One region of the Pseudoalteromonas sp. BZB3 genome, then DNA from elsewhere that is predicted to be linked to it. Evidence: predicted binding sites of a transcription regulator. Region 1 holds the regulator's gene; each other region holds the start of a gene.
What was found. The regulator sigma-54, encoded in region 1, starts transcription at its own class of promoters, with help from an activator protein. The targets are predictions, from matches to a motif close to GTTGGCACGNNNNTNGNNT.
Positions count from the first base shown of each region.

Region 2: flgJ (flagellar assembly peptidoglycan hydrolase FlgJ) is a predicted target of sigma-54. The motif match lies at 1,482-1,500, and genes of this name have one in related genera.
Region 3: ABMY35_RS11020 (FimV/HubP family polar landmark protein) is a predicted target of sigma-54. The motif match lies at 2,506-2,524, and genes of this name have one in related genera.
Region 4: ABMY35_RS16010 (flagellar basal body rod protein FlgF) is a predicted target of sigma-54. The motif match lies at 2,834-2,852, and genes of this name have one in related genera.

Region 1 is NZ_JBECOS010000001.1:387,853-392,261, reverse strand. It holds gene ptsN (PTS IIA-like nitrogen regulatory protein PtsN) at 1-333, opposite strand, end outside; gene hpf (ribosome hibernation promoting factor) at 336-623, opposite strand; gene ABMY35_RS01685 (RNA polymerase factor sigma-54) at 652-2,172, opposite strand; gene lptB (LPS export ABC transporter ATP-binding protein) at 2,220-2,945, opposite strand; gene lptA (lipopolysaccharide transport periplasmic protein LptA) at 2,948-3,472, opposite strand; gene lptC (LPS export ABC transporter periplasmic protein LptC) at 3,462-4,016, opposite strand; gene kdsC (3-deoxy-manno-octulosonate-8-phosphatase KdsC) at 4,013-4,409, opposite strand, start outside.
Region 2 is NZ_JBECOS010000014.1:24,727-29,135, forward strand. It holds gene flgH (flagellar basal body L-ring protein FlgH) at 1-330, shown strand, start outside; gene ABMY35_RS16025 (flagellar basal body P-ring protein FlgI) at 340-1,434, shown strand; gene flgJ (flagellar assembly peptidoglycan hydrolase FlgJ) at 1,537-2,517, shown strand; gene flgK (flagellar hook-associated protein FlgK) at 2,519-4,409, shown strand, end outside.
Region 3 is NZ_JBECOS010000010.1:144,600-149,008, forward strand. It holds gene ABMY35_RS11020 (FimV/HubP family polar landmark protein) at 1-2,441, opposite strand, end outside; gene ABMY35_RS11025 (aspartate-semialdehyde dehydrogenase) at 2,714-3,730, opposite strand; gene ABMY35_RS11030 (4-phosphoerythronate dehydrogenase) at 3,742-4,409, opposite strand, start outside.
Region 4 is NZ_JBECOS010000014.1:19,901-24,309, forward strand. It holds gene flgB (flagellar basal body rod protein FlgB) at 1-248, shown strand, start outside; gene flgC (flagellar basal body rod protein FlgC) at 251-685, shown strand; gene ABMY35_RS16000 (flagellar hook assembly protein FlgD) at 700-1,383, shown strand; gene flgE (flagellar hook protein FlgE) at 1,426-2,769, shown strand; gene ABMY35_RS16010 (flagellar basal body rod protein FlgF) at 2,888-3,652, shown strand; gene flgG (flagellar basal-body rod protein FlgG) at 3,670-4,409, shown strand, end outside.

The DNA of each region.
Region 1 (4,409 bases):
TGCATTATTACCTTCAGGTACAAGCATTGCCAAGAGAATATCGACAGGTCGGTTATCTATTGCGTCAAAATCAATACCGTTTTGATTAGTCACTAAAATGGCAAAAATAGTATCAATGCCTGTAAGGCGGCCATGAGGAATAGCAATACCTTTGCCTATGCCTGTGCTACCTAGTTTTTCCCGCGTTAGGAATGCATCTAATATTTCGTGGGCGTTATGCTCTGGAAGGTGTTGGCTCGCTAATTCACTGATGTACTCTAGCGCACGTTTTTTGCTATTAAAAAGGACCGCAGCTTTACTGCAGTCCTTGTTGATAATCGAGCTAAGTTTCATGGTTAGTGTCGAGTTAATTTCTCTTTGTGTTTGATAACTTGGCGATCGAGTTTATCAACGAGTTTATCAATGGCTGCGTACATATCAGAGTGTTCATCTGAAGCGAAAATTTCACCGCCATTTAAATGAACGGTAGCTTCGGCTTTTTGTACCAGCTTCTCAACATCTAAGATCACGTGAACGTTATTAATGTGATCAAAATGCCTTTCTAGCTTTGCAAACTTCGTGTTTACATAGTCTCTTAATGAATCTGTAATTTCTACGTGACGACCAGTTAAATTTAGTTGCATAAGCATTTTCCTTCTCTTGGTTTACGTCTTAAATCAAGCTCTTACGCTGATTTGACGGTGGAATAGAGAGTGACTCGCGGTATTTTGCAATTGTACGACGTGCCACTTTGATTCCCTGTTCTGCCAATATATCTGCAATTTTGCTGTCGCTCAATGGCTTAGCTGTATTTTCTGCAGCAATTAGCTTTTTGATCAATGCTCTAATCGCAGTCGATGAGCATTCACCTCCGTTTTCAGTGCTTACGTGACTTGAGAAGAAGTACTTCAACTCAAAAATGCCACGGGGTGTATGCATGTACTTCTGAGTGGTGACACGAGAAATGGTAGACTCGTGCATCTCGACCATCTCAGCAACATCATTCAAAACCATAGGCTTCATTGCCTCAGGTCCATGTTCAAAGAATGCCTGTTGTTGTTGCACAATGCAATTGGTAACTTTCATTAAAGTGTCATTACGGCTTTCTAAGCTCTTAATAAACCATTTTGCTTCTTGTAGGTGAGAGCGAATGAATTGGCTGTCAGTGCTTGATTTTACTGAGCGTGACATTGCCGCATAATGATCATTAACCCTAATTTTAGGCATACATTCAGGGTTTAGCTCAACAACCCAGCGACCTTTTACTTTTTTCACCGACACATCAGGAATAACATACTCAGATTCTTCACGAATAATGCTGGCGGCAGGTTTAGGATTAAGGCTGTGAATGAGTGTCATCACTTCTTTTAACTCAGGCTCTTTGAGCTTGGTCTTTTTCATGATAGTGCGGTAATCACGGCTAGCAAGTAGATCAATATGCTCGCTTAACACCATTTTTGTTTCGCTAATGAATGGCGTATCAGCCTCAAACTGGTTAAGTTGAATACATAAGCATTCTTGTAATGATCGAGCCGCAATACCGATAGGGTCAAAGAGTTGAATACGCTTTAATACAGCCTCAACTTCATCGAGTTCAATTAATTCTTCGTCATTACCTTCATTGATGCTTTCTAAGAGTTCTTCGGTACTGACGGTAAGTAAGCCTGCGTCATCAACGGCTTCAACAATGGCAACGGCAATGGCTTTATCGGTTGGGCTGAATGGCGTGAGTTCTAATTGCCACATTAAATATTCGTGTAATGTTTCAGTGGTCTCACCCTGATAAACCGTTTCGTCTTCAGGCATAGGGCCGCTACTGGTGCTCGGTGCTGCACTCATGTACTCGTCCCATGTCACATCCATCGCGAGATCGTCACTGACAGTGTCTTTACTCAGTGCTGCATCGCTATCGAGTTCGTAATCGCTGGTCGGTTCATCACCGTGACCATCATCAGTAGAATTAGAGAGTTGCTCGCTAGAGTCAGTGTCTTTGGTCGCTTTGTCTGAATCATTGCCATCAGTACTTGGCTCTAATTCCGACTCATCTACTTCGAGTAAAGGGTTGCTATCCAGCGCTTCTTGGATCTCTTGCTGTAGATCAAGTGTGCTCAATTGCAGCAAGCGAATTGCTTGTTGCAATTGTGGTGTCATGGTTAGTTGCTGCCCCATGCGCAGCTGTAGCGATTGCCTCATGTATTTCTAACAATCCTTTTTGTTATTTGGATTATGTCTTGCTTTAACTATAGACGGAATTGTTCACCTAGGTAGACGTCTCTTACGGTTTGATCAGCTAAAACTGACTCAGGCGTACCTGACGCGATTAATTCACCATGTGAAACAATATAAGCTTTCTCACAAACATCAAGGGTTTCTCTTACATTGTGATCTGTAATGAGGACACCAATGCCGCGGTTTTTTAAATGCTCAACAATTTTCTTTATATCTAACACCGAAATCGGATCAACGCCAGCAAAAGGCTCGTCTAAAAGAATAAATTTAGGGTTTGCGGCTAAAGCGCGAGCAATTTCAACTCGGCGACGCTCACCACCTGATAAAGCCATGCCCTGACTGTCCCGAATATGTTGAATATTAAACTCATCCAGTAAGTCGTCTAAAGTTTGCTCTCTTTGTACTTTATTGAGGTCTTTACGGGTCTCTAAAATAGCCATTAAGTTTTGATAAACAGTCAACTTTCTGAAGATTGAGGACTCTTGAGGCAGATAACCAATGCCCATGCGTGCTCTACTGTGCATAGGTAGCAAAGTGATATCTTCATCATCTATTGTGACTTTGCCTTTATCGCTAGGCACAAGACCAACGATCATGTAAAAACTGGTGGTTTTACCTGCGCCATTAGGACCGAGAAGACCAACAATGCTTCCGGCTTCCACACTTAGGCTGACATTTTTTACGACTTGGCGGCCTTTGTAGCTTTTTGCTAGGGCTGTGGCAGTTAACACACTCATGCTCATTGACCTTGTTCAGGGTTAGACTTTGATGCTTTTTTCTCTGGTATCAATACCGTGTGAACACGTTGCTGATTTTGTTCGTTTCGCTCAGCACTGATCAGTTGCTTCTCGATGTCATAAATAATCGCTTCAGCTTTTGTACTTTGACCTCCCAGGCTTATTTCAGCTTTGCCTTTGATGGTAAGTAGTCTATTGGCAACGTCATACCTAACTTCTTCTGCGCTGGCGCTTAATACTGTGCCATCCGGTTGCTTTTCGATAAAACGAGCTGGTTTGCCTGTTGCGACTAAAAGCTGCTTGTTTTCACCGAGTTCTTCACGCTGATGTACTTCCAATCTGTCTGCATAAATTTCACGGTTGCCATGAATGATTTCAACATTTTCTTCAAAGATACCAATGTTTGTCTTTAATTGTGCTTGCTGCTTACCTGCTTTAATTGATACTTGTGACATAGGTGCTGTTTCAGCCAAAGCAAAGTTTGAAAAGCCGAGTAGTAGCAGTGAAAGAAGTAGTTTATTGGTCATAATAAATGGTTCGCGTATGGTTAATGAGCTCAATAATTTCAGTATTGAGGTCGGCATTGAGGCCTTGTCCTTTTATATTTAAATGAGGACCCACAATTTCTACGGGTAGATCTGAGCGCATGGCGCGCTGAGTTATATCTACTTGAATATGGTCTGCGCTGATTTGGCTTATCATAGCACCTTCAGTCAGATTTAGGGCTTTAACATCTCCCTCTAAAATCAGCATATTATTTTCATATAAAGTGGCTTCATTGGCCGAAAGTTGCCAATTTTGTGGGCCATTAAACAGGGTGAATGTAGGCGAGGTAAAATGGCTAAATCCGAGCTGCTGATAAAGCTCCATTTTATTCGCTTCGACTAGATAATTTCGCATACCGGCTTCAGAATATTTAGTTTGCTTTAAATTTGTAGCAACATAATCTGGCGTGGCGATGCTCTCTTCTTCGGTCGAACTTTGCTTTTTAGGTTGATCAAAATACGGTGACCATATCCAATACATGGTCAGTGCAAAAATAATTAATAATATGACGCGGTTGACCGTCATGCGCTTGTTCCTGATGTGCCGAGTGTATGACCCTGGCACAACATGAGTAAGTCAGTTAGTTCTCTCACTGCGCCAAATCCACCAGGCAGTAAAGTCGTGTAGTGTGAAAGATTGCGAATGATTGGGTGTGCATCATTTACGGCCACTGCAAAACCCACTTGCTCCATGACTGGCAAATCAGGACCGTCGTCACCAATATAAGCAATTTCGATATCTGTCAGGTTTAGGTTGGCTTTCAGCTCTTCGTAAGCTTGCAACTTGTCTTCTTGCCCTTGGTAAATATGTTTTACTTTTAAGCTAGTCATACGTTGCTGAACAATCTGTGAATGGCGACCGGTGATGACGGCAACTTCAACGCCTGAGTTGATCAGTGCTTTTATACCGAAGCCATCT
Region 2 (4,409 bases), on a different contig from region 1:
GGAATGAACTCCAGTAACTCCTTTTCAGGCGACAGCCAAGCAAACCAATCAAATAGTCTATTTGGTAATATTTCGGTGAACGTGATGCGCGTTCTGCCGAATGGCAATTTGGTTGTTCGTGGTGAAAAGTGGTTAACACTTAACACGGGTGAAGAGTTTATGCGAATAGAGGGCATTATCCGTGCTGCGGATGTTAAGTCAGATAATACGGTAGAGTCGAACCGAATTGCTAATGCGCGAATTCAATATTCAGGTAAAGGTGACGGTCAAGAAGCGCAAAGTGCGGGTTGGTTAGCTAAGTTTTTCTTAAGTACCTTAATGCCATTCTAAGGAACTATGATGAAAATGTTCAAAATAATGACTGCGGCTTTGCTTTTAATTATGAGCCAAGTAGCACAAGCAGAACGGATCAAAGATGTCAGCATGGTCGAAGGTGTTCGTTCTAACCAGTTAGTGGGTTACGGCCTAGTAGTGGGTTTACCTGGCACAGGTGAACAATCTCGTTTTACAGAGCAAAGCTTTAAGGCCATGTTGAGTGGCTTTGGCATTACATTACCAGCTAACTTAAAGCCAAAAATTAAAAATGTGGCGGCAGTGGCGGTGCATGCAGAGTTGCCTCCATTTGTAAAACCCGGTCAGAATATTGATATTACAGTATCTTCAATAGGCAGCGCGGGTAGCTTAAGAGGAGGGACTTTACTGCAAACATTCCTAAAAGGTGTTGATGGTAATGTGTATGCCATTGCACAAGGCAGTTTAATCGTGGGTGGTTTAGGCGCTGAAGGGTTAGACGGAAGTAGAGTTGTTATTAATACTCCTACAGTTGGCCGAGTTCCAAATGGTGCGACGGTTGAACGAGCCGTTGCAAGCCCTTTTACACAAGGTGATTTTATTACTTTTAATCTTAACCGTCCTGATTTTACAACAGCTAAACGTTTGGCTGACACCATTAATGATTTGGTCGGTCCAAATAGTGCAAAGCCAATGGATGCTGCGTCTGTTCGTGTAATTGCGCCTCGTGACCCTTCACAGCGCGTTGCTTATTTATCGACACTTGAGAATTTAGAGTTTAAACCGGCAGACACCTCAGCCAAAATTATTGTTAATTCGCGTACAGGCACGATTGTGATTGGCAAAAATGTCAAATTACAACCAGCTGCTATTACCCATGGTGGTCTAACAGTGACGATTTCTGAAGACCAAATGGTGTCTCAGCCACAACCGCTAGCAAATGGCGAAACGGTTGTTACCCGTCAAAGCATCGTCGATGTGAATCAAGACGACTCAAGAGCATTTGTATTTAATCCAGGTGTGAGCTTAGATGATTTGGTTAGAGCGATAAATGAAGTTGGCGCTGCGCCGGGTGATTTAATGGCGATCCTTGAAGCGTTAAAAGAGGCTGGTGCGATTAATGGTCAATTAGTCGTCATTTAGTGTTTTATTTATAATCAATTAGTTAGCCTCGCAATTGCGGGGCTTTTTTTGGCTCGATTATTGCTTTGTTAGTGTATGACTAATTTAGTGTAATTGATGAGTATGAATACCAATCCGTTAGAAAAGCAAAACTTCTTTGATTTAGGTGATCTTAATGCACTTAGACAAGATGCGTTGAAAAGCGGAGGCGATCAACAAGCATCGAATGAAGCACTAAAAAAAGCAGCAGAGCAGTTTGAATCTATTTTTACGCAAATGCTGATGAAAAGTATGCGTAAAGCCAATGAAGCAATGGAAGATAAAAACAGCCCATTTAATTCAAGTGGTGTGAAGTTCTTTCAAGAGATGCATGATCAACAGCTTTCTTTAGAGTTATCAAAAAAAGGTAGTCTTGGTTTAGCTGATCTTATTGTTAAACAGCTTTCACCTAATGTTGATGGATATAAACCGTCATCCGTACTTCGTAATGATGCACAGTTACCGATGCAAAAGACAACAACTGAGCAGCTCCCAGAGTTTATTCGTCGTCAACCTGAAGTAACGCCAGAGGTTGCTAAAGCAGAAAAAGCAGATGAACAACCTCGCTTTGATTCTCCTGAGTCATTTATCAGTGAGATGTGGGAACACGCTAAAACAGCTGCACAGAAAATTGGTTTGAACCCAGCAGTCATGATTGCGCAAGCAGCGCTCGAAACAGGTTGGGGTAAGCATGTTATTGCTAAGCAAGATGGTAGTAGCAGCCTTAACTTATTTAATATCAAAGCGGATAGATCTTGGCAGGGAGAGCATGCCAAAAAAATGACATTAGAGTTTGAGAAAGGCTTGCCTGTACAAAAACAAGCCAACTTCAGAGCTTATGAATCAATAAAAGACAGTATTAATGATTATGTGAATTTTCTTCAAAGTAATCCACGTTACAGCCAGGCATTGAATAACACAGATAAGCCTGAACAGTACTTAGATGAACTTCAGCAGGCCGGCTATGCCACAGATCCAAACTATGCAGAAAAAATAAAAAATGTCTTACAGCGAGGAGAATTTAAACAGATGTTAACGTCGCTAGTACGTCAAGGAGTTAACTAAGATGTCTTTCAATTTAATGAATATTGGCAGTGCGGGGATCAGAGCGAATTCTGAATTACTCCAAACGACCAGTAAGAACATCTCTAACTTAAATACTAAGGGCTATATTCGCGAAAGAACCGAACATAGCACTATGGTGGGTAACCAAGTTGGCCGTGGCGAAACTGTTCGTTTAATTAATGAGTTTGCTCAAAAGCAATTGAATCGTGATATTTCCAATAAAACTTATTACGAACAATTTGTGACTGAGTCATCTCGCGTAGATACCTTGTTTGGTGAAGAGTCTAATAGTTTAAATAACAGCATTAATTCTTTATTTAATAACCTGCAAGAAGCAATGAATTTACCTTCTTCAACGGTCACGCGTTCACTTTTCTTAACTGATGCCCAAAACTTAGTTGATCAGATGGATCGTCTTTCGGGGATTGTTTTTGATCAGAATAATATTGTGAATGAACAGCTGAGTATCATGGCTGATGAAGCCAATAACCTAATCCAAAAGATCAGTGATTTAAATGACAAAGTGGTTGCCGTTGAGCTGCAATCTGGGATCACCAGTGGAAATTCAGTGGTTAATGAACGTGATGAAGCCATCAAAGATTTAGCGGAGCTGGTGGATATTGAGACATTAGATGGCCCGAACGGTGAAAAATTAGTTTTCCTAGGGTCAGGTCAATCATTAGTTATGGAAAATGGCACATTTAATACGTTTGATATGGATGGCGACCCAGATCCAAATATAAAAGAACTAAAATTAGATTCTCCAGATGGAAAAGCCATTGAATTAGATGTGAATATTAGTACGCTTCGAGGAAAAATGGGCGGCCTTCTAGCCTTCAGAGATGAAATATTACATCCGGCACAAAACCAGCTGGGGCAAATAGGCTTAGCGTTAGCTGACGCCTTTAATGAACAAAACAAAAAAGGTATGGACCTAGACGGCAATATTGGCGGAGATATTTTCTCTATTCCTACAGTAGGTGGATATGCCTATGCCGACAACACGGGTTCTGCTTCAGTCAATGCGACTGTTGAGGTTGGCAAAGGCGCTGAAATCCCAGCTACTGATTTTAGAGTGACTTTTACAAGTGCCACAACGGTCGAAATCGCTGCTGTAGACAGCAAAGGCAATGTGATAGGTACCCCATCAACAGCCAATGTCACAGCAGGAGTGATTGACTCAAGCACGATAACAAGTGGCGAGTCTTTTGGTTTAGAAATGAATGTGTCTGGTACAGCTAATACAGGTGATAGCTTCTTAATTAAATTAAATTCTACAGCCGCTTCAACAATGGAACTTGCTACAGAAAGACCTGAAAGTTTGGCATTGGCTTCCCCTATACGAACAACAACTGAAGCAAATAACACTAGCAACGCCACAATCTCTGTCGGCTCAGTAACTAATACGGGCACTGGCAGTAACTTTACAGCTTCGCCTCCAAGTTTGACTCAGGGTGATATCACTTTGACCAAAACAGGTAATGCCAATGAATACCAAATTCAAGATGGCAACGGTACAACTACATTTACGATTACACCGCCTGCTGAGAATATCCTAGCGCAAGCAGGCGCGCCTTATGATAGCTATGGTTTTGATTTTAACATCGATGGCACAGCGGCAACGGGTGACGTTTTTACTATTGAATTTAATACTGGTGGTTTTGACGACAACCGAAATGGTTTAGAGCTGGCGAAATTACCTTCACAGGAACTAGTTCGTCAGAATGTTGTCACCACGGCAACAGCAGACAATCTAAAAACATTTAATGAGGCATATGCTGGTCTAGTAACAGAAATTGGTGTAATTGCGAACCAAGCGAAAACCAATGGAGCCGCTTTTGAGGCACTTGCTGAGCAATCAGAAGCCTGGTTTGAGTCAATGTCCGGCGTTA
Region 3 (4,409 bases), on a different contig from region 1:
ACAACTTCCTCTGTTGTTTCAGCTGTAGCTGTATCTTGAACTTCATCAACAGTTTCTTCACTTAACCCTTCTTCAAAGTCTGGCTCGTCGATTAAATCATCAAGCGCTGCATCAAGCTCGCTTTCATCTGTAGATGTTGGAGCTGTTAATAAATCATCTTCAAGAAGGTCATCTAAATCATCGAGTGCAATATCATCATCTGAAGTTGCAACTTCCTCTGTTGCTTCAGGTGTAGTTGTCTCTTGAAGTACATCAACAGTGTCTACACTTAATACTTCTTCAAAATCTGGCTCGTCGATTAATTCATCCAGCGCTGCATCAAGCTCGCTTTCATCTGATACAGGTTCTGACACTAAGCCATCTTGAAGGAGGTCATCTAGATCATCGAGTGCGATGTCATCTTCTGAAGATGCAACTTCTTCGCTAGGGTCATTCGCTCCTGTAATTTCCTCAACGGCTTCTTCATTTAATTCTTCTTCGAAGTCTGGTTCATCAATTAAATCATCAATATCCAAGTCATCTGATTCTGACTGCTCTATATTAATCGATAAATCATCTTGGTTTGATTCTGCTATTAAAGAATCAATGTCATCTAAATCAACATCGGCTTCTTCTGTTTGCGCTTTATCAAGTTCATCTTGCCCTTGAGTTTCATCTAGTAGCGCGTCTATGTCATCGGTATCAAGATCATCTGAAGCAACATCATCAATCAAACTGTCAACATCATCGGCATCTACTAATTGTGAATCATCATGTACTGTATCTGAATTTTCTTCTACCGCACCGCCTACTTCGTCTAAAAGATCATCGATATTATCAATATCAAAATCGTCTTCATCGTTAATCTCAACTGCAGGTTCATCAGTTTGCGCGACTTCATCTAGCAAGTTATCGATATCATCCAGATCGAAGTCTTCATCTGCTCCTTCAGAACTTTCATCCTTTGGGAGCTGATCTGCAACCTCATCAATTAAGTTGTCAATATCATCTAAATCAAAGTCGTCGTCAGCACTTTCAATCTCTTCTGTCGCTGCTTCATCTAATATTGAATCTATATCGACATCTTCTTGCTGCTCAGTGGCTAGCTCTTCACTTAGTGCAGCTAAAGCATCATCACTCACGTCTAATTCGTCATCAGATGAGTCGTCGGTTTCATTAAATAGATCATCAAGGTCATCAGAACTTAAAATATCGTCGCTGCTTGAACTACCGCCATCTAAGTCAACCATATCATCGAGCGAGTCGTCTGCATCGAAGTTTTGCTGTAAGAAGTCGTCTAAATCATCACCTTCAGAGCCATCATCGAAAGCAACATCATCTCCTAACAAGCTATCTAGCTCATCTTGGTCTAGCGTATCATTACCAGCTTCAAAGCTATCATCTTCTAAAGAATCAAACATCATGTCGTCGTCTTCAGGCAAGATGTCATCGTCTAGCTGTACACTATCTTCAACTGGTACGTTACTCTCTAACGGCGGTACATCTAAATCTAGAGGATCAGCCGCAGCTGCACCTGCGACTCCCGCGGCTGCGGCGGCTCCTGCTGCAGCTGGTGCTTGGGGTAGGAAATCATCTTCGTCATCAGTGCTATTAGCATTCTTACGTTTACGCAAGAACATCACTAAACCACCAATCACTAATAAAGCAGGTAAAGTTGCCAGTACCCCAATCATCACGGGGTTTGAGAGAAGATCAGCACTTTGTTCTTCTTGTTGCTGTGCTCTTTGACGTTCGATCAAGGCATTTTGAAGTTCGATGACCGACTGTAACTGTTGTTGAATTTCAGAATCTTGCCCTAGTTGATTGCGAACATTTTGCAGCTCTTCAGAAATATTTGTTAGCTGGCCTTTTAGCTTGTTGTTTTCTTCTAGTATTTCTTCAACACTGCGAACCGAGTTCTTAAATTGTGATTGTAGCTCTTGTAACTTAGCATCTTGCTCCATTTGCAATGACTTAAGCTGCGAAGTGAGTTGCTGTTGTGCATTGTCAACATCGATTTTTCGTGCTTGAGTAACTTTTTTTTGCGCTTCTTCAATGGTTTGGTTGTCGAGCATGCCGCTCTTTTTTAGCTCCCATAAATCATCGTCTTGATCTGAGCGCTGCTTTGCTATCGCAGGATTTTCTCGACGCATTTCTGCAATGGTCGGTATTTTGAGATATGCGCCATCGCGCATGTGATTTAGGTTTTGATCTAAAAAAGCATTGGGGTTTTTGCGATAAAGGGCGTTCATTACTTGATAAACAGTAACAGAGCCGTCATCTGGCCTAATTTTTTGCGCAATTCGCCACAGAGTATCCGAGGGCTTTATTGGGCCGATAGAGCGGCCCATTTGACCATAATCGGCATTCTTAGGGCCCTTTAAAATGGTACCGTCTTGTGTGTAGGCTGGTATGGTTATCAATGCAAATGCAAAGAAACAAATAAACACTAAACCGCGCATGTTGATCCTTTAGATATCATGTCCAACATCGTGCTAAACATTAAAATATTGCTAATGGTGGCTTTTGCAAGCTCTATTCCAACTGCAAACTATAAACCAGTTACATTGGAATATCTATGGCAAAGCTTTGATAAATAGTGCCTAGAGCGTACTAAAGTATGAGAAGATGTGAACAAAGAATATTGTTTATAGTCAATATATTGGCTGGTTTTTAAACGGGCAGCTGTAAAAAGCGGCAAAACCCTGCCGAAGCAGGGTTTTGTCATTGCGAATTAAAGATAGTTATTTACTAACTCTTCAGCTATTTGCACGCTGTTAGTCGCTGCACCCTTGCGAGTGTTATCAGAAACCACCCATAGGTTTAAACCATGTGGGTGAGATATATCAGCGCGTAAACGACCAACATACACAGTATCATTACCGCTAGCGTCTGAAACAGGCGTTGGGTAATCGCTTTCGTCTTCAATGAGTTCAACACCTGGAGCATCGTTAAGTAACTGCTTAACCTGCTCTAAGTCATATGGTATGCGCGTTTCTAAATGAATGGCTTCTGCATGACCAAAGAACACTGGCACACGTACAGCTGTTGGGTTCACCATTACCGAACTGTCACCTAGAATCTTTTGCGTCTCCCACACCATTTTCATTTCTTCTTTGGTATAGCCATTTTCTTGGAAAGCATCGATTTGTGGGATCACGTTAAACGCAATTTGCTTAGGGAAAATGTCGTTTTCCATCGGACGTGCATTCATTAGGTTAGCTGTTTGCTTTGCCAGCTCATCAACCGCTTCTTTACCAGCACCAGAAACCGCTTGGTAAGTAGATACATTGATACGGTCAATTCCATAAGCATCGTATATAGGCTTAAGTGCCACCAGCATTTGAATTGTAGAACAGTTAGGGTTAGCAATAATGTTGCGATTTCTGAAGTCTGCCAAGTTATGTGCGTTTACTTCAGGCACAATCAATGGAACGTCATAGTCGTATCTAAAATGTGAGGTATTGTCGATTACAACACAGCCCGCTTCTGCGGCGATGGGTGCATATTTTTCAGATACGCTGCCACCTGCAGAGAATAAACCAATATGTGCGTTCGAAAAATCAAACTCTTCTACATCTAAAACCGTCACTTTTTCGCCATTAAAGTCAATTTCTTCACCCGCACTTCTACTGCTTGCAAGTGGGAAAAGCTGATCAACTGGAAACTTACGTTCTGCTAATGTTTCGATGATTTGACGACCAACAAGGCCTGTTGCGCCAAGCACGGCGACATTAAATTTCTGAGACATTTGACCTCATCCTATTCTGAAACTGTAAAACCAAGTGTTGCGAGTTGTTCCGCAAACTGACTACCATTATTTTTTACTGTTACTGTGCTGAATTCTCGTCTTACTGGATAAGACTTACGAAGGTGATCAAAACCCTTCTCTGACAGTGACTTTCTTAAAATGCCATCATCTCGTCTAAGATCGTAAACCAGATGAACAAGTCGACCTAAGTCGCCTTGGGTAAAATTATCTTGTAATGTGACTTCTGTGAACACAGGTTTTGGTAAAAAGTCACTTAACTGTTTCTCTGCTGGAATATTTAATAGACCACACACTTTTTGATACAGCATTTGCGTACCACGTGCCTTGCCCTCAAGGGTGTGTCCTGCGATATGCACACTGCTGTAACGTACAAAAGGCAATAACTCAGTTAAAATGTTTGGTTCGTTTTCCCATACATCTAACACTAGCTCCAACTGCTTTCCAGCTTGCATGCTTTCAAGAAGTGCTTGGTTGTCGATGACTTCGCCTCGGCAGGCATTAATGACCAGCATATTCTCTTTTAATTTTGCAATACGCGCTGAATCAATTAAATGCAAGGTTTTATGTTTACCTGTTTTAACTAATGGCACATGAAATGACACTATGTCAGATTGCGCTAATAGATCGTCTAGCTCAATGTGTTCTTCAAGTTCACCAT
Region 4 (4,409 bases), on a different contig from region 1:
CTCAGCAACGTGGCAACATGATGCAAAGAACAGACAGTAAACATCTACATGGCGGCAGCCAGTTAAATAGTAGTGTTGAGCTATTTCGTAATCCAAATCAAGCAGATACAGGTGATGGTAACTCAGTTGATATACAAGTGGAACGAAACTTGTATGTACAAAACGCATTAGAGTATCAGGCAAGTTTGCAATTTTTAACTGGCAAGTTTAAAGGGCTAAAGAAAGCCCTAGGTAGTCAAGGAGCATAACCATGAGCTTATATAATGTTTTCGATATAGCAGGCTCAGGAATGAGTGCTCAAAATATTCGATTGAATACCACAGCGAGTAATATTTCAAATGCCAATAGCATCAGTTCTAGCCAAGATAAAGTTTATCGAGCGCGACACCCTGTATTTGCAGCTGAACTGACCAAAGCGTCTGAGGCACATGATCCAAGCCAGCTAAATGCATCGGTAGGAGTGAAAGTGCTAGGCATCGTAGAGAGTGATAAGCCATTACAGGTTGAGTACAACCCTAATCACCCTAGTGCTGACAAAGACGGGTACATCTATAAACCAAATGTGAATGTAGTAGAAGAAATGGCAAACATGATCTCTGCTTCACGTTCGTACCAAACCAATGTCCAAGTTGCTGACGCAGCCAAGCAAATGCTCAGCAAAACTTTATTACTTGGTCAGCGCTAGTGGGAGTATAGCCGATGAGTAACGATATTAATGCCGCATCTTCATATATGGATTCGTTACGTTGGTCTGAGCAAAATAAAACAACGCAGAGCGATAAGAAAAACGATGCATTGACGCAAGAAGATTTCTTTTCGCTACTTACTCAGCAACTGTCTTATCAAGACCCGAGTAAACCTGCTGATAATGACCAAATGATTTCGCAGATGACGAATTTTACGATGGCCGAAGGTATTTCTGGTTTAAATGAAAAGTTTGACATGCTGTCAGCTTCAATGACCTCTAACTCTGCATTACAGGCATCTACGCTAGTCGGCAAAAAAGCGCTATTAGAATCGGATTCGATAGACTTTGGTGATGACCAATTAGCGAAAGGCTCGATCATTGCTCAAAGTCCAGTTGAGAAACTAACGGTCAGTATATTTGATGACAAAGGCCAACTAGTTCGTCAGATGGACATGGGGGCTCAAAAAGCTGGTGCGATCCGCTTTGAGTGGGATGGTAAAAACGGTGACGGAGAAACCATGCCTGCAGGTAATTACAAAATTAAGGCCGAGGGTAGTTTGAACGGTGAATACACCAGTTTACCTATGGCCACATTCAAAAACATTGACAGTGTTAACGTAAACGGTGCTAACGGCATCATTGTTAATACGAGCTCTGGCGCAGTGAAATTATCAGACGTCGCAGAGATAGCATAGAATTTAAGTACTTAAGTAAATTTAAGTGAAAGAGGTGAAAACATGAGTTTCAATATTGCATTAACAGGATTAGCTGCGGCACAAAAAGATTTAGATGTCACAGCAAACAACATTGCTAACGTTAACACGACAGGTTTCAAAGAGTCTCGTGCAGAATTTGCAGATGTATATGCATCTTCAGTATTTAGTTCAGGCAAAACTAAAAATGGTGACGGTGCTCAAACGACTATGGTTGCTCAGCAGTTTCACCAAGGCTCGCTTAAATTTACCCAAAATTCGTTAGATTTAGCGATTACGGGTGAAGGCTACTTTGCAATGAGTGAAGATATTTCTTCACAAGATTATACCTATACGCGTGCAGGTGCGTTTAAGCTTAATAAAGATAATTTCGTAACCGATGCCGCAGGTAATTACTTACAAGGCTTTCCGGTTGACCCTGGCACGGGTAATACAACATCACTGAGCCTGAGTACCGCATCTCCAATTCAAATTCCTGACGCGTCTGGTTCACCTCGTCACACGTCAAACATTTATAGTTCAATGAACTTAGATTCACGTGCTGGCGCACCATCAACTACAACGTTCGATCCAGGCGATAGTACAAGCTATAATTCATCAACATCAACGACCATTTATGATTCGTTAGGTGAGCCACATGTTGTACAGTTTTTCTTTGTTAAACAAGATCCAGCAGTTGCAAATAACTCTTGGCAAGTGTATGCAACAATGGATGAAATCCCCATTGATATCAATGGTGCTCAAACAGCGACAGGTGCACACACACCAATCGACACTTTACAATTTACAGCGGCAGGTTTGCCTGATGTAACAGCTCCAGCGACAACATTCCCTGATATTAATATTGCATCGACTGCGTCCACAGGTTTGACACGTCGACTAACAAATGGTGCACAGTTTCCAAATAATATTACAGTAAACTGGAGCGATGAAGGTAATACAGCGAATAAACTACCTACTCAGTATGCTAGCCGTTTTGAGGTTAAAGCATTAGAGCAAGATGGTGCAACAGTAGGCCGACTAGCTGGTATTGATATTGGTACGGATGGTAAGGTTGTTGCGTCATACTCTAATGGCGATACTTCTTTCTTAGGTCAAGTTGCAATGGTTCGTTTCTCGAATTCTCAAGGTCTATCTCAAGTTGGTGGCACAGCTTGGAAGAAGAGCCTAACTTCAGGTGAGCCAATCGCGGGTGAGCCAGGCTCAGGTACATTAGGTACAATTAACTCATCTGCTTTAGAGCAATCAAACGTTAACCTTACAAACGAGCTCGTAGATTTGATTAGTGCTCAACGTAACTTCCAGGCTAACTCTCGTGCCTTAGAAGTTAACTCGACGCTACAACAGAACATTCTACAGATCCGATAATCACTTAAACCCTCTTTCATCAAGGCCGCAACCGCGGCCTTTCTTTATTCCACGTCAAAATTAGGTTGGCATCTTTATTGCTTTATTAGGTTTAAGATTAATTTTTAGGCCAAATGTAATGGATAAAATGCTGTATATCGCAATGTCTGGCGCCAAACAAAGTTTGCGTGGCGTGGCATTAAAAGCGAATAACCTAGCCAATGCCAATACCACAGGCTTTAAAGCTGACTTTGCACAAGCGCGTTCAATGCAAGCGTTTGGTGAAGGATTACCGACTCGTGTTTTCGCTATGCAAGAGCGACCGGGCACTAATATGACCATGGGGGCTGTTGTAGAGACTGGCCGTGATTTAGATATTGCGGTTGATCAAAAGTCTTGGATCAGTGTCTTGGATGTATCTGGTAAGGAAGCATATACCAAAGTGGGTACTTTAAACATAAAAACGGACGGTTCTTTGGTGACGAGTCATGGACGTCAAGTTATTGGCGAAGGTGGACCAATTATTTTACCAATCCCGGTTGATAAAGTGGTATTCAGTGATGATGGTTCTATCCAAGTACGACCACAAGGCGCTCCCGCTAATTTTTTAGAAGTTGTCGATAGATTGAAAATCATCGAAGCCGACAATAGCAAGTTACAAAAAGGTAACGACGGATTATTTAGACCTAAAGAAGACGCATTAGAAGATGGCTTTTGCGGCTTCTGTGATATATCGCCCACAGCCAGAGTAATGGGCGGTATGTTAGAAATGTCTAATGTAAACCCAGTGCATGAAATGACAGACATGATTAACCATCAACGTCAGTTTGAAATGCAAATGAAGTTAATGAAAAAAGCAGAAGAGATGGATGAAAAGCATGTCACTCTTCTTCGTATAGTATGATGAGTGAGGTATAAGTTATGAACCCAGCATTATGGATCAGTAAAACAGGCTTAGATGCCCAGCAAACTGATATTTCGGTTATCTCGAATAACCTCGCCAACGCCAGTACTGTTGGTTACAAAAAGAGCCGCGCGATTTTTGAAGATTTGCTTTATCAAAATATCAATCAGCCGGGTGGTCGTTCTTCACAAGATACTGAACTGCCGTCAGGTTTGATGTTAGGTGCAGGTGCAAAAGTAGTTGCGAACCAAAAGAACTTTTCTCAAGGTAATATGCAAAGCACAGAAAATTCACTGGATTGGATGATCCAAGGCCCTGGATTTTTTGAAATTCAAATGCCAGATGGCACAGTGGCTTACTCTCGAAATGGCCAATTCACCACAGATGAGAACGGTAGAATTGTGACTTCAGGCGCAGGCTTTCCTGTTCAGCCAGAAATGAATGTGCCAGACGATGCAAAGTCAATTAGCATCTCACAAGACGGTGAAGTGTCAGTAACGATAGCTGGGCAAGCAGAAAACGTAGTTATTGGACAGTTGGTGATCAGTGACTTTATCAACCCATCTGGTTTAGAGCCTATAGGTCAAAACCTTTATACAGAAACCGCAGTGAGTGGTGCGCCTGTACAGGGCAACCCAAGTGTTGATGGTTTAGGTTCTATTGTGCAAGGTGCACTGGAAACATCAAACGTTAATGTGACCGAAGAGTTAGTAAATCTTATCGAAACTCAGCGTGTTTACGAAATGAACTCAAAAGT